DNA from 4 places in the Rhizobium sp. 268 genome. Region 3 is predicted to be linked to each of the others. Evidence: predicted binding sites of a transcription regulator. Region 3 holds the regulator's gene; each other region holds the start of a gene.
What was found. The regulator LexA, encoded in region 3, represses DNA repair genes until DNA is damaged. The targets are predictions, from matches to a motif close to TGTTCNNNNTGTGTTCNG.
Positions count from the first base shown of each region.

Region 1: OS035_RS27305 (ATP-dependent helicase) is a predicted target of LexA. The motif match lies at 1,627-1,644, and genes of this name have one in related genera.
Region 2: OS035_RS06020 (ImuA family protein) is a predicted target of LexA. The motif match lies at 1,931-1,948, and genes of this name have one in related genera.
Region 4: OS035_RS13890 (helicase-related protein) is a predicted target of LexA. The motif match lies at 1,304-1,321, and genes of this name have one in related genera.

Region 1 is NZ_JAPPSO010000016.1:116,806-119,781, forward strand. Features, by position in the region: gene OS035_RS27305 (ATP-dependent helicase) at 1-1,584, opposite strand, end outside; gene OS035_RS27310 (VOC family protein) at 1,812-2,288, shown strand; gene OS035_RS27315 (PrkA family serine protein kinase) at 2,696-2,976, shown strand, end outside.
Region 2 is NZ_JAPPSO010000002.1:545,626-548,601, reverse strand. Features, by position in the region: gene OS035_RS06025 (Y-family DNA polymerase) at 1-1,197, opposite strand, end outside; gene OS035_RS06020 (ImuA family protein) at 1,118-1,870, opposite strand; partial or broken gene ligD (non-homologous end-joining DNA ligase) at 2,148-2,976, shown strand, end outside.
Region 3 is NZ_JAPPSO010000009.1:226,899-229,874, forward strand. Features, by position in the region: gene OS035_RS19345 (ComEC/Rec2 family competence protein) at 1-1,034, shown strand, start outside; gene lexA (transcriptional repressor LexA) at 1,015-1,734, opposite strand; gene OS035_RS19355 (VOC family protein) at 1,931-2,824, shown strand; gene kdsA (3-deoxy-8-phosphooctulonate synthase) at 2,824-2,976, shown strand, end outside.
Region 4 is NZ_JAPPSO010000006.1:189,096-192,071, forward strand. Features, by position in the region: gene OS035_RS13875 (hypothetical protein) at 1-51, opposite strand, end outside; gene OS035_RS13880 (YMGG-like glycine zipper-containing protein) at 246-506, opposite strand; gene OS035_RS13885 (DUF3309 family protein) at 534-689, opposite strand; gene OS035_RS13890 (helicase-related protein) at 1,484-2,976, shown strand, end outside.

The DNA.
Region 1 (2,976 bases), on a different contig from region 3:
CAGTTCCTGCCATCGGCGGAAAGATTGAATCACGTCGAAGAGGGCTTTTCGCGCTTTCGGCTTCAGCTCATCCGTTTCGATGATGTCGGCGGCGGCCGCAAGCATGGGGATATCGCGGGCTCGCGCATAGTCGTGCAGCGCGCGCACCGTCGTGTCGCCGAGGCCCCGCTTCGGCGTGTTGATGATGCGCTCGAAGGCGAGGTCATCGGAGGCTTGAGCGACCAGGCGGAAATAGGCCATGGCGTCGCGGATCTCCAGGCGCTCGTAAAAGCGCGGGCCGCCGATGACGCGATAGTTGAGGCCAAGGGTGACGAAGCGGTCTTCGAATTCGCGCATCTGGAAGGAGGCGCGCACGAGAATCGCCATGTCGTTGAGCAGATGCTTGCCGCGCTGAAGCTGCTCGATTTCCTCGCCGATGGCGCGGGCTTCCTCCTCCGAATCCCAGGAGGCGTGCACCTGCACCTTGACGTCGTCCGGATCGGAGCGGTCGGTGAACAGTGTCTTGCCGAGCCGCCCTTCATTATGGGCGATCAGATGGGCAGCGGCACCGAGGATATGTTCGGTCGAGCGGTAGTTGCGCTCGAGCTTGATGACTTTGGCGCCGGGGAAATCCTTCTCGAAGCGCAGGATGTTGTCGACCTCGGCGCCGCGCCAGCCATAGATCGACTGGTCGTCGTCGCCGACGCAGCAGACGTTCTGCGGCTCGCCCTTGGCGCGCTGGGCGAGGAGCCGGAGCCACATATATTGAGCGGTGTTGGTGTCCTGGTACTCGTCGACGAGGATATAGCGGAAGCGGCCGTGATATTCCTTCAGAAGATCGGGGTTCTTGCGGAAGATCGCGATAGGATGCATCAGCAGGTCGCCGAAGTCGCAGGCGTTCAGCGTCGTCAGGCGCGCCTGATAGGCGAAATAGAGATCGCGGCCGCGGCCGTTGGCGAAGGCGCGCGCGTCACCCTCAGGGATATCGGCGGGGCCGAGACCCTTGTTCTTCCAGGTGTCGATCATGCCGGCGAACTGCTTGGCCGGCCAGCGCTTGTCGTCGAGGCCTTCGGCCTGGATCAGCTGCTTGATCAGGCGGACGACGTCGTCGGTATCGAGAATGGTGAAATCGGAGCGCAGGCCGACGAGCTCGCCGTGGCGGCGCAGAAGTTTGACGCCGATAGAATGGAAGGTGCCGAGCCAGGGCATGCCTTCGACGGCGCCACCGACGAGCAACGCGATGCGCTCCTTCATCTCGCGGGCCGCCTTATTGGTGAAGGTGACGGCGAGGATCTGCGAGGGGAAGGCGCGGCCGGTATTGAGGATATGTGCGATGCGAGTTGTCAGCACGCGAGTCTTGCCGGTGCCGGCGCCCGCAAGCACGAGGACCGGGCCTTCCAGGGTTTCGACGGCTTCGGTCTGTTCGGGGTTCAGCCCGGAGAGATAATCCGGCCGGCTGCCGCCGTCGCGGGCGGCCATGGCGCGGGCGGCAATGCCACCGGTGGCGGGCGCCCTTCCGGCGGGCGCGGCAGGCGGCTGCGGCTTGCGCGCCATCTCGCTCGGCTCTTCGTCGAAGAAGGGAATATCGTCGAAACTATTGCTCATGGCGCGTAATGTAGTGATTCGGGAAGGAAAGACCAGAAAAGATGTTCTGCTTTCATTCCCAAGCCGCCGCTATCCCAAGGGGTTTACGCATGGCGGCAAGGCTGCTTGATAGGACAGAGGCAACCCGACGGAAAATTTCAGCCGCACTTGTCGGAAACCGCGTCGGCGGGGCGTCCTTGGATCATCGGACAATCGTCCGGGTCTACCGTCAACAAGGAGGCTGCATCATGGCGAAGGTCGTTTCAAATCTCTGGTTCGCGCAGGAAGCGCGCGAAGCCGTCGAATTCTATGTGTCCATAATCCCGGATTCCAGGGTTGGCCGCACGACCATTCTTCCGGCGGAAACGCCGAGCGGGCCTCCCGGCAGCGTCGAGCTGATCGAGTTCACGCTCGGCAATCAGGCCTTCCTGGCGATGAAGGCGGGTCCGCTCGATAGCTTCAACCATTCCTTCTCGATCGCGATCCTCTTGGAAAGCCAGGCCGAGATCGATCGGGTCTGGGAAGCATTCCTCGCCAATGGCGGCACGCCGGAGGCCTGCGGCTGGCTGAAAGATCGCTGGGGCCTATCCTGGCAGATCGTGCCGCGCATGCTTTCCGAGATGATCGACCACGGCGACCGCGAGCGGGCCAGGCGCGTGACCGAGGTGATGCTCGGCATGGTCAAGATCGATGTCGCCGGGCTGGAGAAGGCATTCAACGGCTGAATTGTGCTGGCGGCGAATGATTCGAACGCTTGGCTCACGGCCGGCATGCGGCCGTTTCCGCCATGTCGGGTGCCAACCGGCACATGCTGTCCAGCACCGACTCTGTGCAGATTTGGCTGCCAATCGTCGATTTTTCCGGAACTCGAATCACGGGCGACATTGCACACCCTTTTCATCTTTCTGTCACGTCGCGAAATGTGCTGATACCGCACGGGTGCTTTTTTCAACTATAATGAGAAACAGTTTCGTAGAGTAAAAATAACCGGTGCATGCACGTTTTTGTGCGTTGCAAGAAACAGCCGGTGAGCGTCGAATATAGCTACGAAATTATTGATTCTTAGGAACGTCGTAGCCATCTCGATGGTTATACGACTTTGAGCCTGCGGCAGAACCTTACTGGAGGGCCCATGCTGAACGAATCCGTATTCGATGCGTTTACGCGCAGTTACGAAGCGCGCCGCGAAACCGATATGTCGGTGGCTGAGTATCTCGATCTCTGCAAAAAAGACCCGATCGCCTATGCCAATGCGACCGAGCGCCTGCTCGCCGCGATTGGCGAGCCGCAGATGGTCGACACTGCGAGAGATGCGCGGCTTGGCCGAATCTTCATGAACAGGACCATCCGGATCTACCCGGCCTTTGCCGGTTTCCACGGCATGGAAGAGACGATCGAACGCATCGTTTCCTT
Region 2 (2,976 bases), on a different contig from region 3:
GACCTCGATCGGATCGGCCGCGGCGCTGATGCGCTGGACGGAGCGCTCGGGCACGTCGGAGGCAACGGGCGCCACCCGATAAACACGCTGGCCACGGTTTCCATAGATGTCGATCAACGGTGTGACGTCCTTGACTTCCTCCTCGACCAGCGACGAGGATTTCTGGCGCTCCTGCAGCGGCTCGGCCATTACCGCAACCAGGATGAGCTTCTCGATCCCAAAGCCGGGCTCGATCTTTTCCGTCCGATCACGAAACAGCTTTGTCAGCCAAGCGACATCGCGCACCGGTTTTGCTGTGCCGGCGCGGATTGCCTGCCGGGTCCCATCCACCTTCTCGACGATTAGATCCGCCCGGCGAACGCCAAGACCGCGCTTTTGCAGTTCCTCGATCAGGTGCACGACCAGGCGGCCGACATATTTGTTGATGGTTTCGGCCGCGCCGATCGGCTCGGCAAAGACGCGGCTGACCTCGATCAGTTCGGCAGTGCGGATCGGCTCGATCGGTTCCGACAAGCGGCCGAACATCTGGTCGATCCGCCGGCCGATCTCCGGACCGAAACGAAGCGTCAGCGGCGCGCGCGGCGTATTGGCCAATTCGCCGATTGTCTGGAAGCCGAGCGTGCGCAGATCGGTGGCGACTTTGCCAGGAAGGCGCAGCAGCGATATCGGCAGCTTCTCGACGGCGCGCGCGGTCTCACCGATCGGCACGATGACCGTATCCCGACTGATGGCGCGCGCGCACGCACGCGCCGCGCCCCAGGTGTCGGCAACCGCGACACGGGCAGTAAGCTTCCTGGCCAGGAACTGGTTGGCGATCTTCGTCACCATCGGCAGCTCGCCACCCTGCAGGTGATCGGCGCCTTCGGTATCCATGATAATGCCGTCAATCCCGTCAACCGCGACGATCGGGGAATAGAGCGTAAGTGCCCAGAGCGTGATCCGCTCGAGTGCTGCAGCATCCGCCGCAGGATCCGCATCGACCAGCATCAGGCCGCGGAACAGCGCCTGCGCTTTGGCAGCCGGCATGCCGACATGAACGCCGGCTTGTCTGGCGGCCGCGTCGCTTGCCGACACCCATCGCTTCGAGCCGCTCCTGGCGATCACGGCGATTGGCTGTTCAGGCGGAATAGACGGATCGGCGCGACGAATACGATCCGTCGGCAGATCCGGAAGATAGATCGAGACGACCCTTGTCATCGCACGCCCTCACGAGAAACTCAGCACACTCACCCGCTTTCACGCGCATCAATTCCAGAAACCATTGAGCCCTTCCCACACCGGGTACCGGCAGCTCTTCCGATGGCATCACGCTCACCCGCCATCGCGTGGTTGAAGCCGTCGGCTGGCCAAAATCATTGGCCTCAGTCTGTCGCCGCCATCGTCGGACCGCGAGCGCCATGGTCCCGGTTCGCTCGGCCGCCAGCTGCAGCCGGCGCGAGCCGACCATTGGCAATCGGACAAGTTCGCCGACCACGGCGCCGAGGCCGCCGAAGGACAATCCTTCCTCCATGTTGGCCAGGACGTCTTCCTCCTTGTCCGACTCGACAAAGATTACCCTATCGGCATGGAGGCCGACCTGAGCGAGTGCCGGAAAGAAGAGATCCGGACGGGTCAGGCACCAGACGATCGGGCCTTTCGTCCGCGCTGCTATCCCCGCCGCACACAGGGCTGCCGCCGCACCATCGACGGTACCCGCCCCGCCACCGGCAAATTCGTGCAAGGCGCCATAGGCCAGACCACCTCCCGGCAGGACCGCATCGATTTCCGGCACACCGAAGGAAAGACAGCCAGCCTTTCTGCCTGACACGCCCTCAAGCGAAGCGATGCGCTCGCGCAGATCGGAAATCACCCGTTCGCGGGCAGCAGTCATCGTTCACGGCTCCCTTCAAGGTCGTATTGGCGGCCAACATCATGTCGATCCAAATGCGGATGTTCTCTATCTGTTCCCGACGACTTGAAGAGTCAAGCAACCGGAGGATGGGAATATTATCCTGAACATTAGGAACCAGAAGAATACTCAGGAGAATCAGGTGGGTAGCGGCTGAAGGTTTTTTCCGAGCGGTTGCGAGCGCTAATCCCTTTGTGAATTGCGAGGACAAGTCGACATCGTCACAGTAGCCTTAAGATTTTTCTGCTGAACTGTCGGCATGACGAAGCCTCCTAGACCAAAACCCCTCCTTCGTGACGCCCAGGCCCCGATCCGTTCCCGGCCCCGCAGGAAGCGAAATCCAGCCCAACCACAGCTCCTGTTCGATCCCATGCCAGACCGCGTCGAACCTGCGCTGGCGCAACTGAAGTCCCGTCCCCCAAAGGGAAACGAGTGGAGCTGGGAGCTGAAATGGGATGGCTATCGCCTCGCTGTTCACATCGAGCCTCAAGGGATAAGGATTCTCACCCGCGGCGGCCATGACTGGACGCACCGCTTTCCGGCGATCGTAGAGGCCGCCCGAGCGCTCGGACCGGCGACGATGATCATCGATGGCGAGGCGGTCGTGCTTAATGAAGAGGGCCGGCCGGATTTCGGGCTGCTGCAGCAATCGTTGGGCGCATCCGGCAAACAAGCCGGCAACCGGGCCTCCGACGCCATCTTCTTCGCCTTCGATTTAAGCTATTTCGACGGGCACGATCTGCGCGGTGTCGAATACCGATCGCGCCGACATCTCCTCGATAACACGTTGAACGGAAAAGGGGCGCAATCAGGTTGTCGGAAACATTCGACACCGAACCAGCCGTCCTGCTGGAGCATGTCTGCCGCCTCGGCCTGGAAGGCATCGTCGGCAAACACCTCGATCGTCCCTATCGCTCGGGCCGGACCGGGGATTGGGTTAAGATCAAATGCGTCCAGAGCGAGGCTTTCTTCATCGTCGGCTATGAGATGTCATCTGCCTCGCCTGCCGGCTTCGGCTCGTTGGCGCTTGCTGCCTATCGCGGAGCCGATCTCGTCCACGTCGGGAGTGTCGGCACGGGCTTCAGGCA
Region 3 (2,976 bases):
TCTTCGGCGGCGTCTTCCTGACTTCGCTGATCGGCGGTTTTTCCACGGCGCTGTTTTCGATCGAACATTTTCATCGCCTGACCGCTTACGGCCTGCCGGCAAACCTCGCGACGATGCCGATCATCTCCTTCATCGTGATGCCGGCCGGGCTGCTGGCGATGTTGCTCATGCCGTTCGGTCTGGACGCTCCGCTCTGGAAGGTGGTCGGCTTCGGCCTTGATCTGGTGATCGCGGTCGCCAAGACAGTGTCCGGCTGGGGCGGCGATATCGGCGTCGGCCGCTTGCCCGCCTGGTATTTCGCCATCGCCGTGGCAGGCTTCCTGCTGCTGACGCTGCTCCGCACCCGGCTGCGCCATGCCGGCTCAGCAATCCTCGCCGTTTCGACCTTCATTCTGTTGATTCTGCCGGTTTCCCGGCCGCCGGATCTGGTGATTTCGGAGGATGGCGGTCTGGTCGCGCTCGTCGAGACCGCGGCAATGGCTTCCAATCGTGAAAACCCGCCGGATTTCATCTTCGACCAGTGGCAAAGAGCGCTGGTCCTGCCGACGCATCACCCGCCGAAGATGCTGGGTGGCCCCGCTATCCCGCCGGAGGGGGAAGACCGACGCGTCAGGCTTTCCCGCGAGCAACAGAATGAAGCAAGGACAGCGATGCGGGGGGCCGCCGCGGGCGGTGAAACAAACCGCTTCTCCTGCGTCAAAAAGGCCTGGTGCATATCAAGGCTTGGCAATGGCCGTGTGGTAAGCATCATCGACAATGCCGCTTATCTCGGCCCGGCCTGCGATGCAGCCGATATCGTCGTGACGCCGGTCCGCCTGCGTTTCAACAGCTGCCGCTCAGGCGCGACGCTCTTCACCGGTGAGACGCTGCGCAAGACCGGTTCCCTCGAGCTGCGCTTCGCAGATACCGGCCTGGAGGTCGCAACCGCATTCGAAACGCTGTCGCGGCCATGGATGCGCCAGCGCGCCTATGACTGGCGCAGCAACAGTTTTACCGAATCCGGCCTGTCCAGTGTCAGTGATAGCGGCGAATGAGGCCGACGAGCTTGCCCTGCACCTTGACGCGGTCGGGCCCAAAGATCCGGGTCTCGTAAGCCGGGTTGGCCGCCTCAAGCGCGATCGAGGCGCCCTTGCGGCGGAAGCGCTTCAGCGTCGCTTCCTCGTCATCGACGAGGGCAACGACGATGTCGCCGGGGCTTGCGGTGCTGCCGTTGCGGATGATCACCGTGTCGCCGTCGAAGATGCCGGCGTCGATCATCGAATCGCCCTTCACCTCCAGCGCATAATGTTCACCGGAGCCGAGCATGTCGGCGGGAACGACGATGTCGTGGGTATTGTTCTGGATTGCCGAGATCGGAACACCGGCAGCGATTCGGCCCATGACCGGCACCGAGACCGAGTTGCCGTTGTCGGCGACGGGTTTTACAGGCGCGGGGGCGGCGACCGGCTGGGGCTTGCCGAGGCTGCCCTCGATGACGCTCGGCGAAAAGCCGCGCCGGGGCTGGATGCTGGGACTATAGGCTTCGGGAAGCTTGATGACCTCGAGCGCCCTGGCGCGGTTCGGTAGGCGGCGAATGAAACCGCGTTCTTCGAGCGCTGTAATCAGGCGATGAATGCCGGATTTGGAGGCCAGATCCAGGGCATCCTTCATCTCGTCGAAAGATGGCGGAACGCCGGATTCCTTCATGCGCTCATGAATGAAAAGGAGAAGCTCCTGTTGTTTGCGCGTGAGCATCGGCGTGTGACCCCTGATTGAAACAAATCCAGAACAGACACTATATGTTCCATATGTGTTCTGCAAGTAGCTAAATTTCCGTAAAACTTGCCGCCAACTCTTTGAGATTTTTATTTTCATTCGCCGGATTGGCACACATGTCTTGCATTGGGGGTGGTGCTGTCGCACATCTCTTATCGTTTGAGGGAGGGATATGATGAACGAGCGTTCCGCCAAACCGCACCCGCTGGATCATGTCGTGCTGCCCGTCGTCAATATCGATCTGGCCCGCGAGCGGCTCGGCAAGCTCGGCTTCACGGTTGCCGCCGATGCCCGCCATCCCTTCGGAACGGAGAATGCCTGTGTCTTCTTCGCCGACAAGACCTATCTGGAGCCGCTCGGTATCGCCAGCGTCGAGGAGAGCGAGGCCTCGGCGCGGCAAGGGAATGTCTTCACCGCCCGCAACCGGGCCTTCCGCTTCCGTTGCGGCGATGAGGGGCTTTCGGCGGTGGTTTTCGGCACCGAGGATGCCGGCCACGATCATCGGCACTTCGCTGCCGGCGGATCGAGCGCCGGCGAGATGCTGGAGTTCAGCCGGCCAATGAAGATGCCGGACGGTTCCGAAAGCGTCGGCAGCTTCAAACTGGCCTTTGCAGCGGATCTGCGTGCGCCGGACTTCTTTCTCTTTACCTGCCAGCGCATCAATCCATTGCCCGCCGACCGCGGCGCGCTGGAGACACATGCCAATGGCGTGACCGGCATCGCCGAGATCGCGCTGTGCGCGCCTGATGCCGCCGCCTACGCCGGTTTCGTCAGCCTTGCCATGGCGCAGTCGGCGGTCGAGAAAACCGGTTTCGGCGTCAATATCGCGGCGCCGAATGCGAAAATCAGCCTGATGACGCCGGAGGGGCTGGAGGCCTATTTCGAGGTTGCCGTCTTATCCGCCGACCGCGGCCTGCGCGGCCGGGCCATCCTCTTCACCGTCGCCGATCTTGCCGTGACAGAAGCGCATTTGGCTGCTAACGGAGTGACCTACACGCGCAAGAACAATCGCATTCTGGTGAAGCCGGCGCCCGGGCAGGGCACGCTTTTCGCCTTCGAGGAAAGATGATGAGCACTGATACGAATTCGGAAGTCAGGATCGGCGAGGGCGCAGGCCAGGTCACCTTTTCCAATACCGGCCGCCTGTCGCTGATTGCCGGCCCCTGCCAGATGGAGAGCCGCGACCACGCTTTCATGGTTGCCGGCACGCTCAAGGAGCTC
Region 4 (2,976 bases), on a different contig from region 3:
AGCCAAGGCGATGAGAATGGCGACAGCGGAATTCAGGAAAATCTGACCCATGGAAGCGTTCCTTTCAGATGCGCCGGGCGGATTCGCCTGCCCACTGCGCTCATGAAGCAAATGTGCACCTGCCTGATGGAGGTCGGTAGGTTTGGCTTTGGCGACCGATCGTCAACGCCGCGTTGACGGAGGCGGCCATCAAAGAAAAACGGGCGCCGAAGCGCCCGTTGGGAAGTCCGATATGCTTTTGCCGATCAGTAGCGGCAACGGGCCTCGTAGCGGCGGCCGTAGCGGTCGCGATAGACGCAGTAGCCGCGGCGTTCGACCGACTGGCCGATGAGAGCGCCGGTCAGACCGCCGGCAACGGCGCCGACGGCGGCACCACCCCAGCTGTTGGTCACGGCACCGCCGATGACCGCGCCGGTGCCGGCGCCGATCGCCGTTCCCTGCTCGGTCGCTGTGCAGGATGCCAGGGCGCCGACGAGCGCACCAATAAGAACAATCTTCTTCATCATGTCGTAACTCCCCAGGTTTGTTGGCCTTTAGATGCGGCCCATGAGTACAAGGATAATGATAATCACGAGAACTAGCCCCAAACCGCCAGAAGGTCCATAGCCCCAGCCACGGCTATAACCCCAATTCGGCAAGGCTCCGATCAAGAGCAGAATGAGGATAACAAGAAGTATTGTGCCAAGCATGGTGTGTTTCCTTCATTTCATCCGCAATTTGAATGGACCAGAAACACGCATTGGCGATTTTTGTTCCCGGTTAAGCCAGGAAATGTGACGCGCTCGGACCCCCGCCCTATCGAAAACCTGCCCGTATGGTTAAAAAGGCGTTTAAATACAACATGTTGCGGTGAACAAAGCGAGAAGGTCCCGATGTCGCCGATTCGTCAGCGATTCGTTCCGTATTTGATCGGCGCGCCGCCGGCGACCATCCCGGCTTAACGGGATATGAATCCGGCTTCCGAAAGATTAATGCCGATGGACAAGGCGGAACGGGGACGCCGATCGGCGATACGCATATAGCGCATGGACCGAGTTTCGCCACCAGATGTGGCCGTGAACGAAAGGCGAAAACGATGCGGTCAGCGATTCGTCGCCGATTCGTTCCGGCTTTGGTCGAGAGGTTAATTTCAGGCGCAATTTTTGATTGTTCGCCACTGGCCGGATTCGCCGATGGCGGTGACGAAAATGCCAAGCGGAGGGAGTCAGACGATTCAGCATCTAGTGGGAAAAAGTGATTCAAAATCAATACTTAGCCGTGAACAAAAGCTGAATCATCGGGAGTCAGCGATTCGTCGCTGATTCGTTCTCACGCTGTTCCGAATCGCAAATACCGGCGGTCCGCGTGACTCGCCAAGGTCGTAATCCCGGCAGCATTTTAAAATCTGCCCTTGCGTTTGCGGCGGCGGCTGTCCATGTGTTCTCTGGCTTCCGTCGCGGAAGCACTGTTTTCCTGGGGGCTGCCCGCCTCATTTGCATGGACCATGACTCTGACTTCGCAGCCGATGATTCTGAGCGGGCGCGGTGTGACCGCGGTGCTTGGGCCGACCAATACCGGTAAGACCCATTATGCCATCGAGCGCATGGTCGCTCACGGGACCGGCGTGATCGGCCTGCCGCTCAGGCTGCTGGCGCGTGAGGTCTATACGCGGGTGGTGGAGAAGGTCGGCGCGCAGAATGTGGCGCTGGTCACCGGCGAGGAAAAGATTTCGCCGCCCAATGCGCGCTTTTCGGTCTGCACCGTCGAGGCGATGCCGCGTGAGACCAAGGCCGCCTTCGTCGCAATCGACGAGGTGCAGCTCGCCGGCGATCTTGAGCGCGGCCATATCTTCACCGACCGCATCCTGCATCTTCGCGGCCGCGAGGAAACGCTGCTGCTCGGCGCGGCAACGATGCAGCCGATCCTGCAGCAGCTCCTGCCCGGCATCACGATCGTCGAGCGGCCGCGGCTTTCGCATCTTTTCTATGCCGGGCAGAAGAAGATCACCCGGCTGCCGCAGCGCTCGGCCATCGTCGCCTTCTCGGCCGACGAGGTCTATGCGATCGCCGAACTCATCCGCCGGCAGCGCGGCGGCGCGGCTGTCGTGCTCGGCGCGCTCAGCCCGCGCACCCGCAATGCGCAGGTGGCGCTTTATCAGGCGGGCGATGTCGAATATCTGGTGGCGACCGATGCGATCGGCATGGGCCTCAACCTCGATGTCGATCACGTCGCCTTCGCCCAGGACCGGAAGTTCGACGGCTACCAGTTTCGCAATCTCAATCCGGGCGAACTCGGCCAGATCGCCGGACGCGCCGGGCGGCACGTTCGCGACGGTACCTTCGGCGTCACCGGACAGGTTTCGCCCCTGGACGAGGAGCTGGTACAGCGCATCGAAGGGCATGAATTCGACAACGTCAAGGTTTTGCAGTGGCGCACCACCGAGATGGACTTCTCCTCGATCCAAGCGCTGCGCGCCAGCCTCGAGGCGGGACCGCGCGTAGCGGGGTTGACGCGGGCGCTGCCTGCGGTCGACCAGCAGGCGCTGGAACAGCTTTCACGTTATCCCGAGGTGATCAACCTTGCCGACAGGCCGGCCCGGGTCGAAAAACTCTGGGAGGCTTGCGCGCTTCCCGACTATCGGCGTATCACCCCGGCACAACATGCCGATCTTATCTCGACCCTCTTTTCCGATCTCGTGCGCTATGGCACGGTGAACGAGCAGTTTCTCGCGGAACAGGTTCATCGCTCCGATCGGACAGATGGGGAAATTGACACGCTTTCGGCGCGAATCGCGCAGATAAGAACCTGGACCTATGTTTCGAATCGGCCTGGTTGGCTTGCCGATCCGACACACTGGCAGGAAAAGACGCGGGAAATCGAAGATCGATTGTCCGACGCGTTACATGAAAGGTTGACGAAACGCTTTGTTGATCGCAGGACATCTGTGCTCATGAAGCGCCTGAGAGAGAATGCGATGCTGGAAGCTGAAATCAGTGT